Regions from separate parts of the Streptomyces sp. NPDC031466 genome, predicted to be linked through region 1. Evidence: predicted binding sites of a transcription regulator. Region 1 holds the regulator's gene; each other region holds the start of a gene.
What was found. Region 1 encodes HrcA, which represses chaperone genes, less so after heat shock. Its sites were predicted from a motif close to TTNGCACTCNGNNNNNCNGAGTGCNAA; they were not measured.

Region 1 (7,314 bases):
GAGTTCGGCGGTGGCCAGCGGCTCGCTGCCCTCCTCGTGCAGGACGGCCGCGAAGTCGGCGTCCGCGAGGAGGGCGGCGACCTGCTTGGTGGAGGCGGCGTCGGCCACCTCGGGGAAGCGGGCCCGGCGCGACTGCTTGCCCGCCTCGCGGGCGGTGGCCCGCCACTTGGCCAGCGCCTTGAGGCCGCGCTCGCCCTTCCACTGCGTGATGCAGCGCGAGGCGGCCCACGGCACGACGGCGTCGACGCCGGTCTCCGTCATGGTCTCGACGGCCAGTTCACCGCGGTCACCCTTGGGCAGCGCCTGGACGACGGTGATGCGGGGCGACTCCTCGGGCTCCTCGGCGACCGGGTCCATCCGTACGACGAGCCGGTCCTTGCCCTCGGTGTCCAGGACCACGCAGTGCGCCCAGCGGCCCGCGCCGTCGGTCAGCACGACGTCCTCCCCGGCGCGCAGCCGCTTCACGGAGACCGCGTGCCGCCCCTCGGGTCCTTCGAGCACGTAGTGTCCGTCGGCGCGCGCGTCGAAGTGCTCGACGACGAAGACGGGGGCGGTCACGCCGTGCCGTCCCGGTCCTCGCCGGCCGCCGCGTCCCTCGCCTCGGCCAGCTCGGCCGCGAGGACCTCCACGAGCTGTCCGGCGGGCAGCTCCCGGGCGAGCCGGTGGCCCTGCCCGGCCCACAGCGCCATGCCCTGCGCGTCCCCGGCCTTCGCGGCGGCCTTGCGCAGGCCGCTGGTCAGGTGGTGCACCTCGGGGTAGGCGGCGGGCGCGTACGGGCCGTGCTCGCGCATGAAGCGGTTGACGAGGCCGCGGGCGGGCCGCCCGGAGAACGCCCGGGTCAGCTCGGTCCGCAGGAAGAGCGGGTTGGTCATGGCCTGCTTGTGCAGCATGTTGGCGCCCGACTCCGGGGTGACCAGGAACGCCGTGCCGAGCTGCGCCGCGTCGGCGCCCGCCGCGAGCACCGCGGCGATCTGCGCGCCGCGCATCAGGCCGCCGGTCGCGACGAGGGGGATCTGCACGGTCTCGCGGACCTGCGTGACGAGGGAGAGCAGCCCGATCCCGGCGCCGTCGGCCTCGGGGTTGTCGCGGTGGGTGCCCTGGTGGCCGCCCGCCTCGACGCCCTGGACGCACACCGCGTCGGCGCCGGCCCACTGGGCGGCCTGCGCCTCCTCGGGCGTGGTGACGGTGACGACGGTGAGGGTGCCGACGCGCGCGAAGGAGTCCAGGACGTCGCGGGTGGGGCAGCCGAAGGTGAAGGAGACGAGCGGCACGGGGTCGTCGAGGAGGATGGCGAGCTTGGCGTCGTAGCCGTCGTCGCGCCCGCTGTCGGGGTCGCCGAGCTGCGTGTCGTACCAGGTGGCCTCGCCGGCGAGCTGGCTGCGGTAGACGTCGACCGCGGCGGCGTCGGCGGTGTCGGGCTGCGGCATGAAGAGATTGACGCCGAAGGGCCGCGAGGTCAGCCCCCGGACCTGCTTGATCTCCTCATACATCCCGTCGGCGGTCTTGTACCCGGCGGCGAGGAATCCCAGGCCCCCGGCCTCGGAGACGGCCGCGGCCAGCCGCGGACAGGACGCACCGCCCGCCATGGGGGCCTGCACGATCGGATGGCGGCAGAGCTCGGTCAGCACGGAGGACATACACGCATCGTGCCATGCCCCACTCACCCCACCGAACGCCACCCCACAGCCCCCCGCAAGGGGCGCGAGCCCGTGACACGCGCGGCTCCGCCGCAGGGCGCGAGCATCCCAACGGCCCCGCACAGAAAGCCCCGCAAGGGGCGCGGGGAACGGCGCGAGCAACCCCGTAAGGGGCGCGGGGAACGGCGCGAGCAACCAAAAGCCGACCCGCGCGGGATAACAAGGCGCCCCCGGGCACGGAACGACCACCCGGGGGCACAGTGCACCAGCTCCAGGCGCTACCGCCCGTTGAACGCGTCCTTCAACCGGGAGAAGAGCCCCTGCTGCCCCGGCTGGAACTGCCCGGTGGGCCGCTCCTCACCGCGCAGCTGGGAGAGTTCCCGCAGCACCCGCTCCTGCTCGGCGTCGAGCTTCGTCGGCGTGAGGACCTCGACGTGCACGATGAGGTCACCGCGCCCGCCGCCCCGCAGATGCGTGACGCCGCGCCCGTGCAGCGGCACCGACTGGCCGGACTGCGTGCCCGGCCGGATGTCGATCTCCTCCACGCCGTCCAGCGTCTCCAGCGGCACCTTCGTGCCGAGGGCCGCCGCGGTCATCGGGATGGTGACCGTGCAGTGCAGGTCGTCGCCGCGCCGCTGGAAGACGGCGTGCGGCAGCTCGTGGATCTCGACGTAGAGGTCGCCGGCGGGGCCGCCGCCGGGGCCGACCTCGCCCTCGCCCGCGAGCTGGATCCGCGTGCCGTTGTCGACACCGGCGGGGATCTTGACGGTCAGCGTCCGCCGCGACCGGATGCGGCCGTCACCGGCGCACTCCGGGCAGGGCGTCGGCACGACGGTGCCGAAGCCCTGGCACTGCGGACACGGGCGCGAGGTCATGACCTGCCCGAGGAAGGACCGCGTGACCTGCGACACCTCGCCGCGACCGCGGCACATGTCACAGGTCTGGGCGGACGTGCCCGGCGCTGCGCCCTCACCGCTGCAGCTCGTACAGACGACCGCCGTGTCGACCTGGATGTCCTTGGTGGTGCCGAAGGCGGCCTCGTTCAGGTCGATCTCCAGCCGGATCATGGCGTCCTGGCCACGGCGCGTGCGCGAGCGCGGTCCGCGCTGCGACGCCGTCCCGAAGAACGCGTCCATGATGTCGGAGAAGTTGCCGAAGCCACCGGCGCCGAAGCCGCCCGCGCCCCCGCCGCCCGCCTGGGACAGCGGGTCGCCGCCGAGGTCGTAGACCTGCTTCTTCTGCGGGTCCGACAACACCTCGTAGGCGGCGTTGATCTCCTTGAAGCGCTCCTGAGTCTTCGGGTCCGGATTCACATCCGGGTGAAGCTCACGCGCCAGCCTCCGGAAGGCCTTCTTGATCTCGTCCTGGGAAGCGTCGCGGCGCACGCCGAGTACGGCGTAGTAGTCCGTGGCCACTTACGACTCCGCCAGGATCTGTCCGACGTAACGTGCCACTGCGCGTACTGCTCCCATCGTTCCCGGATAGTCCATGCGGGTCGGTCCGACCACGCCTAGTTTCGCGACTGCCTCGCTGCCCGAACCGTAGCCGACCGAGACCACGGAGGTGGAGCTGAGGCCCTCATGGGCGTTCTCATGACCGATCCGTACGGTCATGCCCGAATCCGTGGCCTCGCCGAGCAGCTTGAGGAGCACGACCTGCTCCTCAAGGGCTTCGAGCACCGGCCGGATCGTGAGGGGGAAGTCGTGTCCGAAACGGGTGAGATTGGCGGTTCCGCCGATCATCAGCCGTTCCTCGGTCTCCTCGACCAGCGTTTCGAGGAGGGTGGAGAGGACCGTCGCGACCGTGCCGCGGTCCTCGGTCTCGAATGCCTCGGGCAGGTCCTGCACCAGCTGCGGCACGTCCGCGAAGCGGCGCCCCGCGATCCGGCTGTTGAGCCGGGCCCGCAGATCGGCCACCGACGTCTCCCCGAAGGGCGCCGGGCAGTCGATCATGCGCTGCTCGACCCGGCCGGTGTCGGTGATCAGTACGAGCATCAGGCGCGCGGGCGCGAGCGAGAGCAGCTCCACGTGACGCACCGTCGAGCGCGTCAGCGAGGGGTACTGCACCACGGCGACCTGCCGGGTCAGCTGCGCGAGCAGCCGCACCGTGCGCCCCACGACGTCGTCGAGGTCGACGGCGCCGTCGAGGAAGTTCTGGATGGCGCGGCGCTCGGGGGCGGTCATCGGCTTGACGCCGGCGAGCTTGTCGACGAAGAGCCGGTAGCCCTTGTCGGTCGGGATGCGCCCCGCGCTGGTGTGGGGCTGGGCGATGAACCCTTCCTCCTCCAGCGCCGCCATGTCGTTGCGCACCGTGGCCGGGGAGACGCCGAGACTGTGCCGCTCGGTGAGCGCCTTGGAGCCGACGGGCTCCTCCGTCCCGACATAGTCGTGGACGATGGCGCGCAGCACTTCGAGCCTGCGTTCACTGAGCATCGCGCACACCTCCAGCCGTCATCCGTCGCGGTGTTCCCCCGCTCTGGCACTCAACGCGGGTGAGTGCCAGCTTGTCAAAGGCTCAGTGTACGGCCGTGGGGTACGGGCCCGGCAAGGCCGGACCCCAGGTCGGTCCGCCGAGGGTTCGCCGGAGGCTGCCGAGGGGCCGCGCAACGGCTAGCGTCACCGTATGGATGTGGAGCCGGCATGGGAAGCGGCGGGCTGGGAGCGGCTCGCACCTGGTGTGGGGCGGTGCCGCCTGCCCGTGTGGGACTGCACGGCGGGGCTCGTCGTCGGTGACGACGCGGCCCTGATGATCGAGGCCGGGTCGAGCCTGGCGGAGGGCGCGGCGCTGCGGACGCGGGCGCGGGAGCTCCTCGGCGGCGGGCGGCGCGTGACGCATCTCGCGTTGACGCACCCCCATTTCGACCACGTCCTCGGGGCGGCGGCGTTCGCGGGGGTGGAGGTGTACGGCGCGGTCGGCATCGAGACGGTCCTCGCCGAGGGCCGCGACGAGCTGCGCGCGGACGCGGTGCGGCACGGCGTGGACCCCGAGGCCGCGGCGGAGGCCGCCGACCTCCTGGTCCGTCCGCACCACCTGGTGTGCGGCGAGTGGACGCTGGACCTCGGCGGCGGGCGTCAGGTCCTGCTCGCCGACGTCGGGCCCGGGCACTCGGGGCACGACCTGGCGGTCCTGGTGCCCGCGACGGACGGCGGGCGGGAGATCGTTTTCTGCGGCGACCTCGTCGAGGAGTCGGGCGAACCGCAGGCGGGACCGGACGCGGTGCCGGGGCGGTGGCCGGCGGCGCTCGACCGGCTGCTCGCGCTGGGCGGCGAGGACGCGCGCTACGTGCCGGGGCACGGCGCGGTGGTGGATGCCGCTTTTGTCCGTGCGCAGCGCGCCACACTGGCGGCGCGATTCGGCGTGTCGTAGCGGTCCGCCCGCGCTCTCTTCCTATCGTCGGGAAAATGCGCCCACCCGTCTCCCGCCGTCACCCCGCCGAGGGCCCCACGGGCCCGCAGCGCCGCCTGTACTCACCCGATCTGACGCCCCCCTGGAAGAAGCCGAAGGCCGTTCCCGAGGTGGCGGCGGACGCCGGCCTCGTGGTCGAGGAGGTGGGCACCGGGTTCTGCGGGGCGGTGATCCGCTGCGAGAAGACGGCGCAGGGGCCGACGGTGACGCTGGAGGACCGCTTCGGCAAGCACCGCGTCTTCCCGATGGAGCCGCGGGGCTTCCTCCTGGAGGGCAGGACGGTCACGCTGGTCCGCCCCGCCTCGGGTGCGGCCGCCGCTCCCGTACGCCCCGCGCGCACCGCGTCCGGCTCGGTGGCCGTCCCCGGGGCGCGGGCCAGGGTCGCCCGCGCCGGGCGCATCTACGTCGAGGGCCGGCACGACGCGGAACTGGTCGAGCGGGTCTGGGGCGACGACCTGCGCGTGGAGGGCGTCGTCGTGGAATACCTGGAGGGCATCGACGACCTCCCCGCGATCGTCGCCGGTTTCTCCCCCGGCCCCGACGCGCGGCTGGGCGTCCTGGTGGACCACCTCGTCCCCGGTTCCAAGGAGTCCCGCATCGCGGCGCGGGTGACCGGCGAGCACGCGCTGGTGGTGGGCCACCCCTACATCGACGTGTGGGAGGCGGTGAAACCGGCCTCGGTGGGCATCGAGGCGTGGCCGCGGGTGCCGCGGGGGCGGGACTGGAAGACGGGCGTGTGCGAGGCGCTGGGGTGGCCGCCGAACACGGGAGCGGCCTGGCAGCGGATCCTCGGCTCGGTGCGCAGCTACAAGGACCTGGAGCCGGCGCTCCTCGGCCGGGTGGAGGAACTGATCGACTTCGTCACGCTGCCCTGAGCATCGACTTCGGCACGCCGCCCGGTGCGTCACGCTGCCCCGAGCGCGGGCCCGCCGCCGGGCCGGTCCCCTCAGTCGACCAGGTCCCGCACCACCGCGTCCGCCAGCAGCCGGCCCCGGAGCGTGAGGACGGCCCGCCCGTCCGCGTAGGGGCGGGCCTCCAGCAGGCCCTCGGCCAGCGCCTTGCGCGATGCCGCCAGACCGGCCTCCCGCAGCAGCGAGAGCGGGCAGCCCTCGCGCAGCCGCAGCTCCAGGAGGATCCGCTCGACCCGCCGGTCCTCGGCGGAGAGCACCTCCCGCCCCGCCCCGGGCGACCTGCCCGCGGCGAGCGCGGCGGCGTACGCACCCGGGTGCTTCACGTTCCACCACCGCACGCCCCCGGCGTGGCTGTGCGCCCCGGGCCCGGCCCCCCACCAGTCGGCGCCCCGCCAGTACAGCTCGTTGTGCAGGCACCGCCCCGCCTCGGAGGTGGCCCAGTTGGACACCTCGTACCACACGAAGCCGGCGCCGCTCAGCGCCTCGTCGGCGATCAGGTACCGGTCGGCGTGGACGTCGTCGTCCGTCATCGGCACCTCCCCGCGCCGGATGCGCCGGGCCAGCTGCGTGCCCTCCTCCACGATCAGGGCGTAGGCGCTGATGTGGTCGGGTCCGGCGCCCAGCGCCGCGTCCAGCGTGGCCCGCCAGTCGTCGTCGCTCTCCCCCGGCGTGCCGTAGATCAGGTCGAGGTTGACGTGCTCGAAGCCGGCCGCCCGCGCCTCGGCGACGCACGCCTCGGGCCGCCCGGGCGTATGCGTGCGGTCGAGCACCTTCAGCACGTGCTGCCGCGCGCTCTGCATGCCGAACGAGACCCGGTTGAAGCCGCCCTCCCGCAGCTCCGCCAGGTAGGCCGCGTCGACCGACTCCGGGTTCGCCTCGGTGGTGATCTCCGCGTCGTCCGCGAGCCCGAACTCGTCCCGTACGGCGGCGAGCATCCGTACGAGGTCACGCGCGGCGAGCAGCGTCGGCGTACCGCCGCCGACGAAGACGGTGCGCACCGGGCGGGGATCGTCGCCGAGGACCTTCCGCGCGAGGCGCACCTCGTCGGTCAGGGTGTCGGCGTAGTTGTCGCGCGAGGCGAGCACACCACCGGAGCCGCGCAGCTCGGTCGCGGTGTAGGTGTTGAAGTCGCAGTAGCCGCAGCGCGTGGCGCAGTACGGAACGTGCAGGTAGAAGCCGAGAGGGCGGGAGGCCGCGCCGTCCAGGGCGGACGCGGGCAGCGCCCCGTCCTCGGGCATGGGCTCACCATCGGGCAGTGCGGAAGGCATACGTCGATTGTCCCGCACCGCCGGAGCGCACCCGGCGGCCCTTCTCACCGGCCCGCCTCGCCGGCCCGTCCGCCTGCTCCGTCCGCCCGGCCC
Region 2 (7,314 bases), on a different contig from region 1:
CGGTGATCAACCAGAGGTCGATCAGAAGTCCATGTCACCGCCCGGCATGCCGCCGCCGGCCGGGGCAGCGCCCGCCTTCTCCGGCTTGTCGGCGATGACGGCCTCGGTGGTGAGGAACAGCGCGGCGATGGAGGCGGCGTTCTGCAGGGCAGAGCGCGTCACCTTCGCCGGGTCGAGGATGCCCTCGGCGATCATGTCGACGTACTCACCCGTCGCGGCGTTCAGACCGTGACCGATGGGCAGGTTGCGCACCTTCTCGACGATGACGCCACCCTCAAGGCCGGCGTTGACCGCGATCTGCTTCAGCGGGGCCTCGAGGGCCAGCTTCACGGCGGCGGCACCGGTGGCCTCGTCGCCCTCCAGCTCAAGCTTCTCGAAGACCGCGGAGGCCTGGATGAGCGCCACGCCACCACCGGCGACGATGCCCTCCTCGACGGCCGCCTTCGCGTTGCGAACGGCGTCCTCGATGCGGTGCTTGCGCTCCTTCAGCTCGACCTCGGTCGCGGCACCGGCCTTGATGACGGCCACGCCGCCCGCGAGCTTCGCCAGGCGCTCCTGGAGCTTCTCGCGGTCGTAGTCGGAGTCGCTGTTCTCGATCTCGGCGCGGATCTGGTTGACGCGGCCCTGGACCTGGTCGCTGTCACCGGCGCCGTCGACGATGGTCGTCTCGTCCTTGGTGATGACGACCTTGCGGGCGCGGCCGAGCAGGTCGAGACCGGCGTTCTCCAGCTTGAGGCCGACCTCCTCGGAGATGACGGTGCCACCGGTGAGGATGGCGATGTCGCCGAGCATGGCCTTGCGACGGTCACCGAAGCCCGGGGCCTTGACGGCGACGGACTTGAAGGTGCCGCGGATCTTGTTGACGACGAGCGTGGACAGCGCCTCGCCCTCGACGTCCTCCGCGATGATCAGCAGCGGCTTGCCCGACTGCATGACCTTCTCCAGCAGCGGAAGGAGGTCCTTCACGTTGGAGATCTTGGAGTTGACGATCAGGATGTACGGGTCGTCGAGCGACGCCTCCATACGCTCCATGTCGGTGGCGAAGTACGCCGAGATGTAGCCCTTGTCGAAGCGCATACCCTCGGTGAGCTCCAGCTCCAGACCGAAGGTCTGGGACTCCTCGACGGTGATGACGCCTTCCTTGCCGACCTTGTCCATGGCCTCGGCGATCAGCTCGCCGATCTGGGTGTCGGCGGCGGAGATGGAGGCCGTCGAAGCGATCTGCTCCTTGGTCTCGACATCCTTCGCCTGCTCGAGGAGGGCACCGGAGACGGCCTCGACGGCCTTCTCGATGCCGCGCTTGAGGGCCATCGGGTTGGCACCGGCGGCCACGTTGCGCAGACCCTCGCGCACCAGGGCCTGGGCCAGGACGGTCGCGGTCGTCGTGCCGTCACCGGCGACGTCGTCCGTCTTCTTCGCGACCTCCTTGACCAGCTCGGCGCCGATCTTCTCGTACGGGTCCTCGAGCTCGATCTCCTTGGCGATGGACACACCATCGTTGGTGATCGTGGGGGCGCCCCACTTCTTCTCGAGGACGACGTTGCGACCCTTGGGGCCCAGGGTCACCTTGACGGCGTCGGCGAGCTGGTTCATGCCGCGCTCGAGGCCGCGCCGTGCCTCCTCGTCGAACGCGATGATCTTGGCCATGTGAAGTGGTCCTCCCGGACAGGGGTGGAAACGCAAACGGACCGTGCTGGTGCCCGCGACGGACGGACTGCGCACCGTGTGGTTCCTTGCCCCACGCGGCCCGCGGACCTCACCGACCCGATCCAAGTTCTGTCACTCTCACTGGGAGAGTGCTAAGCCCAATGATTAGCACTCGACCCCTGCGAGTGCAAGCGCCTCTCCCGGATCCCGTAGAGTCCCGTGCCGCTTCGGCGAGGTGCGCCGGGGGATCCCGGGGGGCATACCCGCGCCGGGCCGGACGCACACGAGGGGCCCGCACCCCTGATGGGATGCGAGCCCCTCGCGATACTTGCTTCGGTGGTCGATCGCGCCGAGCTAGACGGCGAGCTTGACCATGTCCGCCTGCGGACCCTTCTGGCCCTGCGAGATCTCGAACTCGACTCGCTGACCTTCTTCAAGGGTGCGGTAGCCGTCCATCTGGATCGCGCTGTAGTGGACGAAAACATCCGCACCACCGTCGACCGCGATGAAGCCGTACCCCTTCTCCGCGTTGAACCACTTGACGGTGCCCTGAGCCATGCCTAACTCCCCTATTACTGGCCCTTGCACAGGACCGCACTTCGCGGACCCGGGTCAGACCTCACCCCCCACTGATATGGGGGTGTGCGCCGGAACGCGTCGACCGCCGCTGAATGTATCTGTCCAACTGCCCTCTGCAACAGGTCAATCGGACGAGAAATCCGGGCACGCCTGATCGGTAATATGTGGAGAATTTGCCGAAGTCGGGGCAAGTCGGGCCGGGCAAAAGCCGTAGAAGGCTCGAAAGGGCGACGCGCTTTGGCTACTTCTTGTCGGCAGCGGCCGGACTTCGTATATGCGCCCGACACAAACGGCGAAGCAGCTTCCCCAACTGTACCGCTCTCAACCATGCAGAATTGCCCCCTCCGCTTGTCGTCGGGAGAGGGCAATTCGGGTTATGCAGGGAACTTGCGAAATCGAATCATCCGCCGGCGACGGCCGGAATGATCGACACGCCGGCGCCGTCCGGGGTGGCCGTCTCCAGGCCCTGCTCGAAGCGGACGTCGTCGTCGTTCACGTACACGTTGACGAAGCGGCGCAGCTTGCCCTGGTCGTCCAGGACGCGGGCGGCGATGCCGGTGTGCTTCTTCTCCAGGTCGGCGATGACCTCACCCAGGGTCGCCCCCTCGGCGGCCACCTCGGCCTTGCCGCCGGTGTAGGTGCGAAGGATGGTGGGAATTCGGACGTTCACGCTCATGGGGTTCACCTCGGTAGATCAAAGGGGCGCCCGTCAGGGGCGCAAAGGGGGAAACTCGGGCCCTACGCGGTTAACCGGCCAGGCCCGCGGAACGGAACGCCTCAAGGCTCGGCTTGATCGTCGCGGTGGCCTGCGAGGTCTCGGCGACGGCGTCCAGCGTCTTCAGGCCGTCCCCGGTGTTGAGCACCACCGTGGTCAGGGAGGGGTCGATGAGCCCCGCCTCGACCAGCTTCTTCGTGACGCCCACCGTCACCCCGCCGGCGGTCTCCGCGAAGATGCCCTCGGTCCGCGCGAGCAGCTTGATCGCGTCGACGACCTGCTCGTCGTCCACGTCCTCCACGGCGCCGCCCGTGCGCCGCGCGATGTCGAGCACGTACGGCCCGTCGGCGGGGTTGCCGATGGCGAGGGACTTGGCGATGGTGTTCGGCTTCTGGGGGCGCACGACGTCGTGACCGGCCTTGAACGCGGCCGACACCGGCGAGCAGCCCTCCGCCTGGGCGCCGAAGATCTTGTAGGGCTTGTCGGCGACGAGACCGAGCGCGATCAGCTCCTTCAGACCCTTGTCGATCTTCGTGAGCTGGGATCCGGAGGCGATCGGGATGACCAGCTGGTCCGGCAGCTCCCAGCCGAGCTGCTCGCAGATCTCGTACGCGAGGGTCTTGGAGCCCTCGCCGTAGTACGGCCGCAGGTTGACGTTGACGAAGCCCCAGCCCTCGCCCAGCGGATCGCCGATCAGCTCGGAGCAGAAGCGGTTCACGTCGTCGTAGTTGCCCTCGATGCCGACCAGCTCGCCGCCGTAGACCGCGGCCATGACGACCTTGCCCTGTTCCAGGTCGTGCGGGATGAACACGCAGGAACGGAAGCCGGCCCGGGCGGCGGCGGCGCCGACGGCGCCCGCGAGGTTGCCGGTGGAGGAGCAGGACAAGGTGGTAAAGCCGAAGGCGCGCGCCGCTTCGAGCGCCTGTGCGACGACCCGGTCCTTGAACGAGTGCGTGGGGTTCCCGGAGTCGTCCTTGACGAACAACTTGCCCTGTTGGACGCCCAGTTCACGCGCGAGGTTGTCGGCCTTGACGAGCTTGGTCCAGCCGGGGTTGAGGTTCGGCTTGTCGGCGACGTCGGCGGGCACGGGGAGCAGCGGGGCGTAGCGCCAGATGTTGGCGGGGCCCGCCTCGATCCGCGCGCGCAGCGCCTCGGGGTCGCCGAGGGGAAGGTCGTAGGCCACTTCGAGGGGGCCGAAACACTCGACGCAGGCGAAGATCGGGCCGAGCGGGAAGGTGGTGCCGCATTCCCGGCAGGAGAGGCCCGAGGCGGGACCGAGATCAACGGTCGCGGCGGGGTCAGAAGTCCCGGAGGTCGCGGAGGTCGCGGTGCTTTCGGTGGCGACGGTCTGCACAGCCATGGAGGCGAGGCCCTTTCTCCTCATCTTCCTCGCGACGCATCTCGCCGCGAGACGGAATTGGCACCTTCCCCACCGTGACCTCGCGGTCGGCGGGAGGGTTGCCGGGGCTTCAACGGGCCGTATCCCTCTGCCCCTCTGGATGAGCGGTATTCGATTGTGGGTTTCAGTTGTCGATCTCACGCGGCGACCCCGACATGCGGCGGCGACCGGCGTTGTTCAAGACTGTAACCGACGGCCCGGACCCTTGAGATAGTCGTCCGAACCGCGAGATGGATCACATGACGGCCCGTATGACGGATGACTGGGAAGGACCCTGACCGTGCTGGAAGAGGTCGAGCGCTGGCTGAGCGGGCGTTCCTGGTCGGTGGCCGACCGCCCGCTGGAACGGTTGGCCGCCGCCAAGCGCGCGTCCGGCACCTCGGTGAGCGTCGTCCTGCCCGCGCTGGACGAACAGGAGACGGTCGGCGCGATCGTCTCCGAGATCCGCCGCGAGCTGATCGAGCGGACGCCGCTGGTCGACGAGCTGGTGGTGATCGACTCCGGGTCGTCGGACCGCACGGCGCAGGTGGCGCGGGAGGCGGGCGCGAAGGTCGTCCACCGCGACGAGATACTGCCGCGCCTCGCGCCGCTGCCCGGCAAGGGCGAGGTGCTGTGGCGCTCGCTGCTCGTGACCAGCGGGGACGTCGTCGCGTTCGTCGACGCCGATCTGCGGGAGTTCTCCGCCGATTTCGTCTCGGGGATCGTGGGCCCGCTGCTCACCGACCCCGACGTGGCCTTCGTCAAGGCGATGTACGACCGCCCCCTGGGGGAGGCCGCGGGCCAGGGCGGGCGGGTCACCGAGCTGATGGCGCGGCCCCTGTTGAACATGCACTGGCCGCGGCTCGCCGGCTTCGTGCAGCCGCTCGGCGGCGAGTACGCGGCCCGCAGATCGCTCCTGGAGCGGCTGCCGTTCCCTGTCGGCTACGGCGTGGAGCTGGGCCTGCTCGTCGACGCCCTGCACACGGTGGGCCTGGACGCGCTCGCGCAGGTGGACGTCGGCGTGCGCAAGCACCGCCACCAGGACGGGCAGGCCCTCGGGCGGATGGCGGCGGCCATCTACCGCACGGCGCAGGTGCGGCTCGCGCGCGGCCACCTCGTACGCCCCGAGCTGACGCAGTTCGAGCGGGGTGAGCGGGGTTTCGAGCCGCGGACGTACGCGGTGGACACCCAGGAGCGGCCGCCGATGGCCGGCATCGCGGAGTACGCGCACCGCCGCGTGGCGTGACCGCCGGGCGGTCGCACGTTTGCCCGGCCCCGGGACGGGCTACGTTTGGCCACATGGTCCCCGAGCCCCGAACAGCAGCAGCGCAGGTACTCGTCGCGTCCAACCGCGGCCCCGTCTCGTACACCGTCGGAGAGGACGGGGAGCTGACCGCCAGGCGCGGCGGCGGCGGCCTGGTCTCCGGCCTGAGCGCCATCGGCGACGGCGCGGACGCCCTGTGGGTGTGCGCCGCGCTCGGCGAGGGCGACCGGGAGGCGGTGCGGCGCGGCGTCGCCGAGCCGGGCGTCCGGATGCTCGACATCGACGCGGGCTCCCGCGAGGGCGTGCACACGGCGGCGTACAACGGCATCGCCAACTCGGTCCTGTGGTTCGTGCACCACATGCTCTACCAGACGCCCCTGGAGCCCGCCTTCGGCCCCGAGTTCCGCGCCCAGTGGGAGGCGTACGAGACGTACAACCGCGCGTTCGCCGAGGCGCTGGCGGCGGAGGCGGCGCCGGGCGCGGCGGTCATCGTGCAGGACTACCACCTGACGCTGGTGCCGGGCATGCTGCGCGAACTCCGCGACGACCTGCGGATCGGCCACTTCTCGCACACGCCGTGGGCGCCCGCCGACTACTTCCGGATGCTGCCGGACGACGTGGCCGAACAGGTGCTGCGCGGCATGCTCGGCGCCGACCGGCTCGGCTTCCTGACGGGACGCTGGGCGGACGCCTTCACGGAGTGCTGTGTGCGGCTGCTCGGCGGGACGTCCGGGACGCGCGTGGGCGTGCACGGCCTGGGCGCCGACGCGGACTTCCTGCGCGAGCGCTCGCGGCGGGACGACGTCGAGGAGCGGATGGCGGCGCTGCGGGAGCAGGTCGGCGAGGGCCGCAAGACCATCGTGCGGGTGGACAGGACGGAACTGTCCAAGAACATCGTGCGGGGCATGCGGGCCTACCGGGAGCTGCTGCGGACCCGCCCCGAGTGGCGCGAGCGGGTCGTGCACGTCGCCTTCGCCTACCCCTCGCGGCAGGACCTCGCGGTGTACCGCGACTACACCGCGGAGGTCTCGCGGGTCGCCGAGGAGATCAACGCGGAGTTCGGCACGGACGGGTGGACGCCGGTGCTGCTGCGCGTCGACGACGACTTCGCCCGCTCGCTGGCGGCCTACCGGCTCGCCGACGTGGCGCTGGTCAACCCCATCCGGGACGGCATGAACCTCGTCGCGAAGGAGGTGCCGGTCGTCTCCGACGAGGGGTGCGCGCTGGTGCTCTCGCGGGAGGCGGGGGCGTACGAGGAACTGGGCGAGGACGCGATCCCGGTCAACCCCTACGACATCTGCGCCACGGCCGAGGCGCTGCACGCCGGCCTCTCCATGCCGCCGGCCGAACGGGCCGAACGCACCAAGCGCCTGGCGGCGGCCTCCACGGCACTGCCACCGGCCCAGTGGTTCCTGGAACAGCTCCACGAACTGACAGGCGGCGACGCCTAGCCCGGACGGCCCGCGGGCGGCATGCCTGTCGGTGGCTCCCCGCGGTGCCGGGCGGGGCGCCTGGGCCGGGCTGCCGCCGCCCGGCGATTGCGCGCGTCGCCCCGCGCTCCTTCCCAGGCCGCCGCTTCGCGGCGGGTGTCTCCCACCCACCCACCCGTGCACCCCGCGTCGACCAGCGAGGGCCGGGGCCCCCCGGGGGGCAGGTAGGAACACCCTCGCTGGGAGGCGGCGCGGCACTGGAAACGCTCCCGCGGGGAACCCGCGCGCCGGTGGTCAGGGT
Region 3 (7,314 bases), on a different contig from region 1:
GAGGCCTTCGACAAGATCGCGCGGGTGCTGAACCTCGGCTTCCCCGGCGGTCCCGTCATCGACCGGTACGCGCGCGAGGGCGACCCGAACGCCATCGCCTTCCCGCGCGGGCTCACCGGGCCGCGCGACCCCGCGTACGACTTCTCCTTCTCCGGGCTCAAGACGTCCGTCGCCCGCTGGATCGAGGCCAAGCGGGCCGCGGGCGAGGACGTGCCGGTGCGGGATGTGTCGGCGTCCTTCCAGGAGGCCGTCGTCGACGTGCTGACCCGCAAGGCCGTGCGGGCCTGCAAGGACGAGGGCGTCGACCACCTCATGATCGGCGGTGGCGTGGCCGCCAACTCGCGGCTGCGGGCGCTCGCCCAGGAGCGGTGCGAGAAGGCCGGGATCCGGCTGCGCGTGCCGCGCCCCAAGCTGTGCACGGACAACGGCGCGATGGTCGCGGCCCTCGGCGCCGAGATGGTGGCCCGCAACCGCGCGGCCTCCTCGTGGGACCTGTCGGCCGACTCCTCGCTGCCGGTGACGGAGCCGCACGTGCCGGGGCACACGCACTCCCACGACCACGTGCACGAGGTCAGCAAGGAGAACCTCTACTCGTGACCGTCGCGCTGATGTGGGAGGCCCGGGCCGCCGAGGGGCGGGGTGCGGAGCTGCTGACGTGGGCGCGGGCACAGCGGTTCGAGGCCGTGCCGCTGCGGCGGGAGCACTTCCGCGCCCCGCAGGACCGGGTCCTCGTCATCACCTGGTGGGACGCCGCGTACGACGCCGACCTCCCGGAGCTGCCGGACCCGGCGCCGGAGCTGGTGGCCCGCGCGGTGCACCGCTGGCGGTTCGAGCCGGCGGACACAGACTGATGCCCGACGCCTGACGCTCACGCCTTGCGGTACGTCAGCAGGTACCGCCAGAACAGCAGCTGCCGCACGCCGGCGCCGGGCAGGAGGCGGGCCGCCTCGGCCCGGATCTCGGGGGGCGTCATGTCGGGCTGCCGTACCGGGGCCCTGAGCGGGGGCGAGTACGTGCCGCGCAGGCGTTCGCCCGTGTAGACCGCCAGCCGTGCCACGGCGTTGGCGGGCGACGCCGCGAGGTCCCACCACGTCCTCCCGGCGTAGCAGCCGAGGACGAGCAGGGTGCCGCCCGGCGCGAGGGCGTCGCGCAGCCGGGTGACGGTGGCGAACGGCATGTGGTGCAGGCTCGCCAGGCAGGTGACGACGTCGTAGTGCCCCTCGGGCAGGTCCCGTTCGGTCACGTCCGCCCGCTGGAACCGGGGCCCGCCGCCAAGCGCCCGGGCCTCGGCGATGACCTCGGCGGACGGATCGAGCGCGTCGACCGTGTAGCCGCGTGCGGCGAGGCGCCGGGCGAAGCGGCCGGTGCCGCAGCCGACGTCGAGGGCGGTGCGGCCGGCCGGCGGCAGCTCGCGCAGGAGCATCCGGTGGTAGTGGTCGTTGTGGTCGAAGGGCATGGCGTGAGCCTGCCAGAGGGGGCCGAAGAGGCGCGGGGGACCGCGCGCGCCGCGGTCGGCCCTCGGCCGGCGCCGTTCAGCCCGTGGGCACCGGGTGGCCGATCAGCATGGCCGGGGCGCCCGCCACCCTCGTGAGGAAGACCGTCGCCGCGTTCTTGCCCTGCGGCTTCACCTTGCGGCGCAGTTCCTCCGGCTCCACCGCCGAGCCCCGCTTCTTCACCGTCAGGACGCCGACCTCCCGCTCCCGCAGCAGGGCCTTCAGCTTCTTCACGCCGAACGGGAGCTGATCGGTGATCTCGTACGCCGCCGCGTAGGGGGTCGCGTGCAGCGCGTCGGACGTGACGTACGCGATGGTCGCGTCGATCAGTCCGCCCTCGACCCGGGCCGCGACCTCGGCGACGAGGTGCGCGCGGATGACGGCGCCGTCCGGCTCGTACAGGTACCGCCCCACGGGCCGAACCTCGGGGTCGGGCAGCATCGTGGCCAGCGGGCTCCCCAGGGAGACGTTCCGTGGCAGGAGCGTCGCGCGGTGCGAGGCGGGCGCGTCCGTGCCGAACCACAGCACCGCCTCCTTGACGTCACCGCCGTCCGAGATCCATTCGGCCGCCGCCTCGGCGGGAATCGCCTCGTGCGGGATGCCGGGAGCGATCTTCAGGGCGGCGCGCGGGGCCCCGAGCGCCGTCCGGACGGCCCAGGACAGCGGCGGGGAGTAGGACTCCGGGTCGAAGATGCGGCCGCGCTTGGAGGAGCGGCGTGCCGGGTCCACGAACACCGCGTCGTACGCCGATGTGTCCACGTTCGTGACATCGGCCTCGCGCACCTCGATGAGGTCGGCGAGCCCCAGCGCCTCCGCGTTGGCGCGGGCGACGGCGCAGGTCAGCGGGTCACGGTCGACGGCGAGGACGGAGATGCCGGCCCGCGCCAGGGCGATGGCGTCACCGCCGATGCCGCAGCAGAGGTCGGCCAGGGAGCGCACGCCCAGCGCCTTGAAGCGCGCGGCGCGGTGCGCGGCGACGGAGGCGCGGGTGGACTGCTCGACGCCGTTCGGCGTGAAGAACATCCGGGCCGCGTCCTCGGCGCCGAACTTCGCCGCCGCCCGGTGGCGCAGGCGGGCCTGGGCGAGGGCGGCGGAGACCAGCGGCGCCGGGTACTCGCGGCGCAGCCGGGTGGCGGCGGCCAGCTCCTGCGCGGGCTCGACGTCCCGTACCTCGGCGAGCAGGGCCCGGCCCGCCTCGGTGCGCAGGGCGGCGAAGGCGGCGATCGGGTCGCCGGGGGCGGTGTCGCCAGTGGCGGGGGCAGCGGCGGCGTCAGGTCCGGGCGGCGTGTTCGGGTCGTTCACCCGCCCCATTGTGGGCCAGTCGGTGGATGGTGCGCGGCGGGCGGCGGTGTCGGGCCGGGAACAGGGCCCCGGGCTGCGAGGATCCGGCGCCATGCAACTCGTACGACAAAACGAAGAATGCGCCGTAAGGCGGAAGAATCGTTCGCGTGTCGCTGTCGCGGCGCTGACCGTCACGGCGATCGCCTCCGGCTGCGCCTCCGGGGGCGGATCCGACGCCGTACGGCCCGCCCACGGCCAGCAGCCGCTCCAGGCGCCGCCCGCCCGCGCCTTGCACTCCTACGCCCAGCAACTCGGCGCCGCCCATGCCGCCCGGGTCACGGCGGCCAAGCGCTGGGGCCTCGCGAGGACCCCGCTGACCGCGCCCGCCCCGCCCATGACCAAACCGCGGCTCAAGACCCGCCGGGGCTTCGAGGTCAAGGGCCAGTCGAAGCTGCCGCCGGTCTTCACGACGATCCCGACCAAGAAGAGGGTCGTCTTCCTGACCATCGACGACGGCGCCGAGAAGGACCCGGCGTTCCTGCGGATGATGAGCGACCTGCGGATCCCGTACACCGCCTTCCTCAGCGACTACCTGGTCAAGGAGGACTACGGCTACTTCACGAAGATGCGCGACCGCGGCGTCTCCCTGAACAACCACACCCTCAACCACCGCTACATGCCAGGACTGTCCTACCGACGCCAGCGCCGCGAGATCTGCGGCATGCAGGACGTCATCGAGAAGCGCTACGGCAAGCGGCCGGAGCTCTTCCGGCCGCCGTACGGCAACTACAACCGGGACACGCTGCGCGCCGCCAAGTCCTGCGGCATCAAGGCGGTGCCGCTGTGGAACGCGGAGGTCTTCGCCGACCGCATGGACTACCGCGAGTGGGACCGCGACCTGCACCCCGGCGACATCATCCTCACCCACTTCAGGGGCCACGAGGACTGGAAGGGCACCATGCCCGACATGGTCCGCCGGGCCATGCGGACGGTCACCGCCAAGGGCTACGCGGTGGCCAGGCTGGAGGACTACCTGTGATCCGGCGGGCGCGGGTGTGCCGCCGCCTCCTCGTGGGGGCCCTGCTGTGCGGAGTACTCGCGCCCGCGACGCTGGTGTCCTGCGCGGAATCGGTGGACCCGATCGAGCGCCTGGGCAGGAAAGCCGCGGAGAAGATGCCTCCGCGGGGACGGGGGAGCACGGGCGACCCGGGCGCCGACCGCTGCGGGCGGCCCCGCCCCGGCGGTCCGGTGCCACCCCGCCCCGGCGATCCGGTGCCACCCCGCCCCGGCGGTCCGGTGCCACCCCGGGCCGGCGATCGGGTGCCGCCCCCCGCCGGGCGCACGGGGACGCCTCGGCCCGGCGATCCGGAGCCGCCCCGCCCCAGCGATCCGGAGCCGCCCCGCGCCGGGCGCACGGACCTGCCCCATCGACGTGCCGAGCCGTCGGAGGAACTTCGGGGCCGCACATCTCGTTGTCCGGACAGGGCCACACCCCTGCCCTCGGGACCGGGAGGCGCCCCGTCCCCGTAAAGCGCCGCGCAGTGGATTGGCACTCCGCTTGACCGAGTGCTAATCGCCGTCCTAGTCTCGCTTCTGGCACTCCCCGTTGGAGAGTGCCAACAGCGACGGGCAGGTCCGGCACCCGCGACGACGGATCCACCTGGTCGCCACACCTCAGACTGTTAACCCCGTGAGATCTCCGAAGGGGGAGACCGGAACGTGACGACCACCAGCTCCAAGGTTGCCATCAAGCCGCTCGAGGACCGCATTGTGGTCCAGCCGCTCGACGCCGAGCAGACCACGGCCTCCGGCCTGGTCATTCCGGACACCGCCAAGGAGAAGCCCCAGGAGGGCGTCGTCCTGGCCGTGGGCCCGGGCCGCTTCGAGAACGGCGAGCGCCTGCCGCTCGACGTGAAGACCGGCGACATCGTGCTGTACAGCAAGTACGGCGGCACCGAGGTGAAGTACAACGGCGAGGAGTACCTCGTCCTCTCGGCCCGCGACGTGCTCGCGATCGTCGAGAAGTAGTTCACCGCTTCACCTGCTTCACCAGCAGATTTGCTTTTGAGCTGCGCCCCTGGTCACCCCGCTGATTGCCGGGCGGCGAGGGGCGCGGTTCGTTAACCCGAGTTTTCGAGAGGGCTGAATCGCTCCCATGGCGAAGATCCTGAAGTTCGACGAGGACGCCCGTCGCGCCCTTGAGCGCGGCGTCAACAAGCTTGCCGACACGGTCAAGGTGACGATCGGCCCCCGCGGCCGCAACGTCGTCATCGACAAGAAGTTCGGCGCCCCGACCATCACCAACGACGGCGTCACCATCGCCCGTGAGGTCGAGGTCGAGGACCCGTACGAGAACCTCGGCGCCCAGCTGGTGAAGGAGGTGGCGACCAAGACCAACGACATCGCTGGTGACGGCACCACCACCGCCACCGTGCTCGCCCAGGCCCTGGTCAAGGAAGGCCTGCGCAACGTCGCCGCCGGCGCCTCCCCGGCCGCCCTGAAGAAGGGCATCGACGCCGCCGTCAAGGCCGTCTCCGAGGAGCTCCTCGCCACCGCCCGTCCGATCGACGACAAGGCCGACATCGCGGCCGTCGCCGGTCTGTCCGCCCAGGACCCGCAGGTCGGCGAGCTGATCGCCGAGGCGATGGACAAGGTCGGCAAGGACGGTGTCATCACCGTCGAGGAGTCCAACACCTTCGGCCTGGAGCTCGACTTCACCGAGGGCATGGCCTTCGACAAGGGCTACCTGTCCCCGTACATGGTGTCCGACCAGGAGCGTATGGAGGCCGTCCTCGACGACCCGTACATCCTGATCCACCAGGGCAAGATCTCCTCCATCCAGGACATGCTGCCGCTGCTGGAGAAGGTCATCCAGGCCAACTCCTCGAAGCCGCTCCTGATCATCGCCGAGGACGTCGAGGGCGAGGCCCTGTCGACCCTGGTCGTGAACAAGATCCGCGGCACCTTCAACGCCGTCGCGGTGAAGGCCCCCGGCTTCGGCGACCGCCGCAAGGCGATGCTCGGCGACATGGCCACCCTCACCGGTGCCACCGTCATCGCCGAAGAGGTCGGCCTCAAGCTCGACCAGGTCGGCCTGGACGTGCTCGGCACCGCCCGCCGCGTCACCATCACCAAGGACGACACCACGATCGTCGACGGCGGCGGCAACAAGGCCGACGTCGAGGGCCGCGTCAACCAGATCAAGGCCGAGATCGAGGCCACGGACTCCGACTGGGACCGCGAGAAGCTCCAGGAGCGCCTCGCGAAGCTGGCCGGCGGCGTGTGCGTCATCAAGGTCGGCGCCGCCACCGAGGTGGAGCTGAAGGAGAAGAAGCACCGTCTGGAGGACGCCATCTCCGCGACCCGCGCCGCGGTCGAGGAGGGCATCGTCTCCGGTGGTGGCTCCGCGCTCGTCCACGCCGTGAAGGTCCTCGAGGGCAACCTCGGCAAGGAGGGCGACGAGGCCACCGGTGTCGCCGTCGTCCGCCGCGCCGCCGTCGAGCCGCTGCGCTGGATCGCCGAGAACGCCGGCCTGGAGGGTTACGTCATCACCTCCAAGGTCGCCGAGCTGGACAAGGGCTTCGGCTTCAACGCCGCGACCGGCGAGTACGGCGACCTGGTCAAGGCCGGCGTCATCGACCCGGTCAAGGTCACGCGCTCCGCGCTGGAGAACGCCGCGTCCATCGCCTCGCTGCTGCTGACGACCGAGACGCTCGTCGTCGAGAAGCCGGCCGAGGACGAGGGCGACGCGGGCCACGGCCACGGCCACGGTCACTCGCACTGACGTGCGCTCTCGCTGAGCGCTGAGGCCCGGCTTCCCTCGCTTGTGGGGGAAGCCGGGCCTCAGCCTTTTCGGGGCCGCGTCCGCCGGGTTGCGCTGTCTTCGCCGGGTGCGGGCCTGTTCCTGGCCGGTCGCGCAGTTCCCCGCGCCCCTGAACGGCGTCTGGCGTAGCGCCCCTGGAAGGGGCGCGGGGAACTGCGCGAGGACGGACCACGGCCCGCGGCCGGTGAACACACCAGCCCGGCAGACGCGAGGGTCCCAGGAACAAGACCCTATTGAGGCCCGTACTTGCGGCCCGTGCGGGACGTGACGCCGCCCAGAAGGGACCTCGGCACCACCTTCACCAGGCCCATCAGGGCCTTGTAGCGCGGATCGGGGACGGAGACGGTCCGGCCCCGCGCCAAGTCGGCGAGCCCCGCCGCCACCAGCTTGTCCGCGTCGAGCCACATCCATTCGGGGATGTTGGACGTCCCCATCCCGGCCCGCTCGTGGAACTCCGTACGGACGAAGCCGGGGCACAGCGCCATCAGCCGCACCCCGCTGCCCGCGAGGTCCTTCGCCGCGCCCTGGGTGAACTGCACGACCCACGCCTTCGAGGCGCCGTACGTCCCGCGCGGCACGAACGCCGCCACCGAGGCGACGTTCACCACCCCGCCCCGGCCCCGCTCCCGCATCGACTCCGCGGCCGCCGACGTCAGCCGGAGCACCGCCTCGCAGTGCACCTTGAGCATGGTCAGCTCGTCGGCCATCGCGACCTCC

Region 2: the regulator HrcA is predicted to act here: its motif matches at 1,777-1,803, upstream of groL (chaperonin GroEL).
Region 3: the regulator HrcA is predicted to act here: its motif matches at 4,321-4,347, upstream of groES (co-chaperone GroES).

The regions. Positions count from the first base shown of each region.
Region 1 is NZ_JBVIJT010000007.1:473,128-480,441, reverse strand. Features, by position in the region: gene ACZ5GP_RS20045 (16S rRNA (uracil(1498)-N(3))-methyltransferase) at 1-558, opposite strand, end outside; gene ACZ5GP_RS20040 (nitronate monooxygenase) at 555-1,637, opposite strand; gene dnaJ (molecular chaperone DnaJ) at 1,916-3,052, opposite strand; gene hrcA (heat-inducible transcriptional repressor HrcA) at 3,053-4,069, opposite strand; gene ACZ5GP_RS20025 (MBL fold metallo-hydrolase) at 4,260-5,003, shown strand; gene ACZ5GP_RS20020 (DUF3097 domain-containing protein) at 5,039-5,917, shown strand; gene hemW (radical SAM family heme chaperone HemW) at 5,989-7,221, opposite strand.
Region 2 is NZ_JBVIJT010000006.1:132,386-139,699, reverse strand. Features, by position in the region: gene groL (chaperonin GroEL) at 22-1,647, opposite strand; gene ACZ5GP_RS15905 (cold-shock protein) at 2,002-2,205, opposite strand; gene ACZ5GP_RS15900 (ubiquitin-like small modifier protein 1) at 2,627-2,902, opposite strand; gene thrC (threonine synthase) at 2,973-4,325, opposite strand; SAM riboswitch class I at 4,319-4,447, opposite strand; gene ACZ5GP_RS15890 (glucosyl-3-phosphoglycerate synthase) at 4,621-5,565, shown strand; gene ACZ5GP_RS15885 (alpha,alpha-trehalose-phosphate synthase (UDP-forming)) at 5,619-7,034, shown strand.
Region 3 is NZ_JBVIJT010000010.1:160,305-167,618, reverse strand. Features, by position in the region: gene tsaD (tRNA (adenosine(37)-N6)-threonylcarbamoyltransferase complex transferase subunit TsaD) at 1-597, shown strand, start outside; gene ACZ5GP_RS25265 (hypothetical protein) at 594-851, shown strand; gene ACZ5GP_RS25260 (class I SAM-dependent methyltransferase) at 869-1,456, opposite strand; gene ACZ5GP_RS25255 (class I SAM-dependent methyltransferase) at 1,533-2,804, opposite strand; gene ACZ5GP_RS25250 (polysaccharide deacetylase family protein) at 2,887-3,813, shown strand; gene groES (co-chaperone GroES) at 4,494-4,802, shown strand; gene groL (chaperonin GroEL) at 4,930-6,558, shown strand; gene ACZ5GP_RS25235 (SDR family NAD(P)-dependent oxidoreductase) at 6,828-7,314, opposite strand, start outside.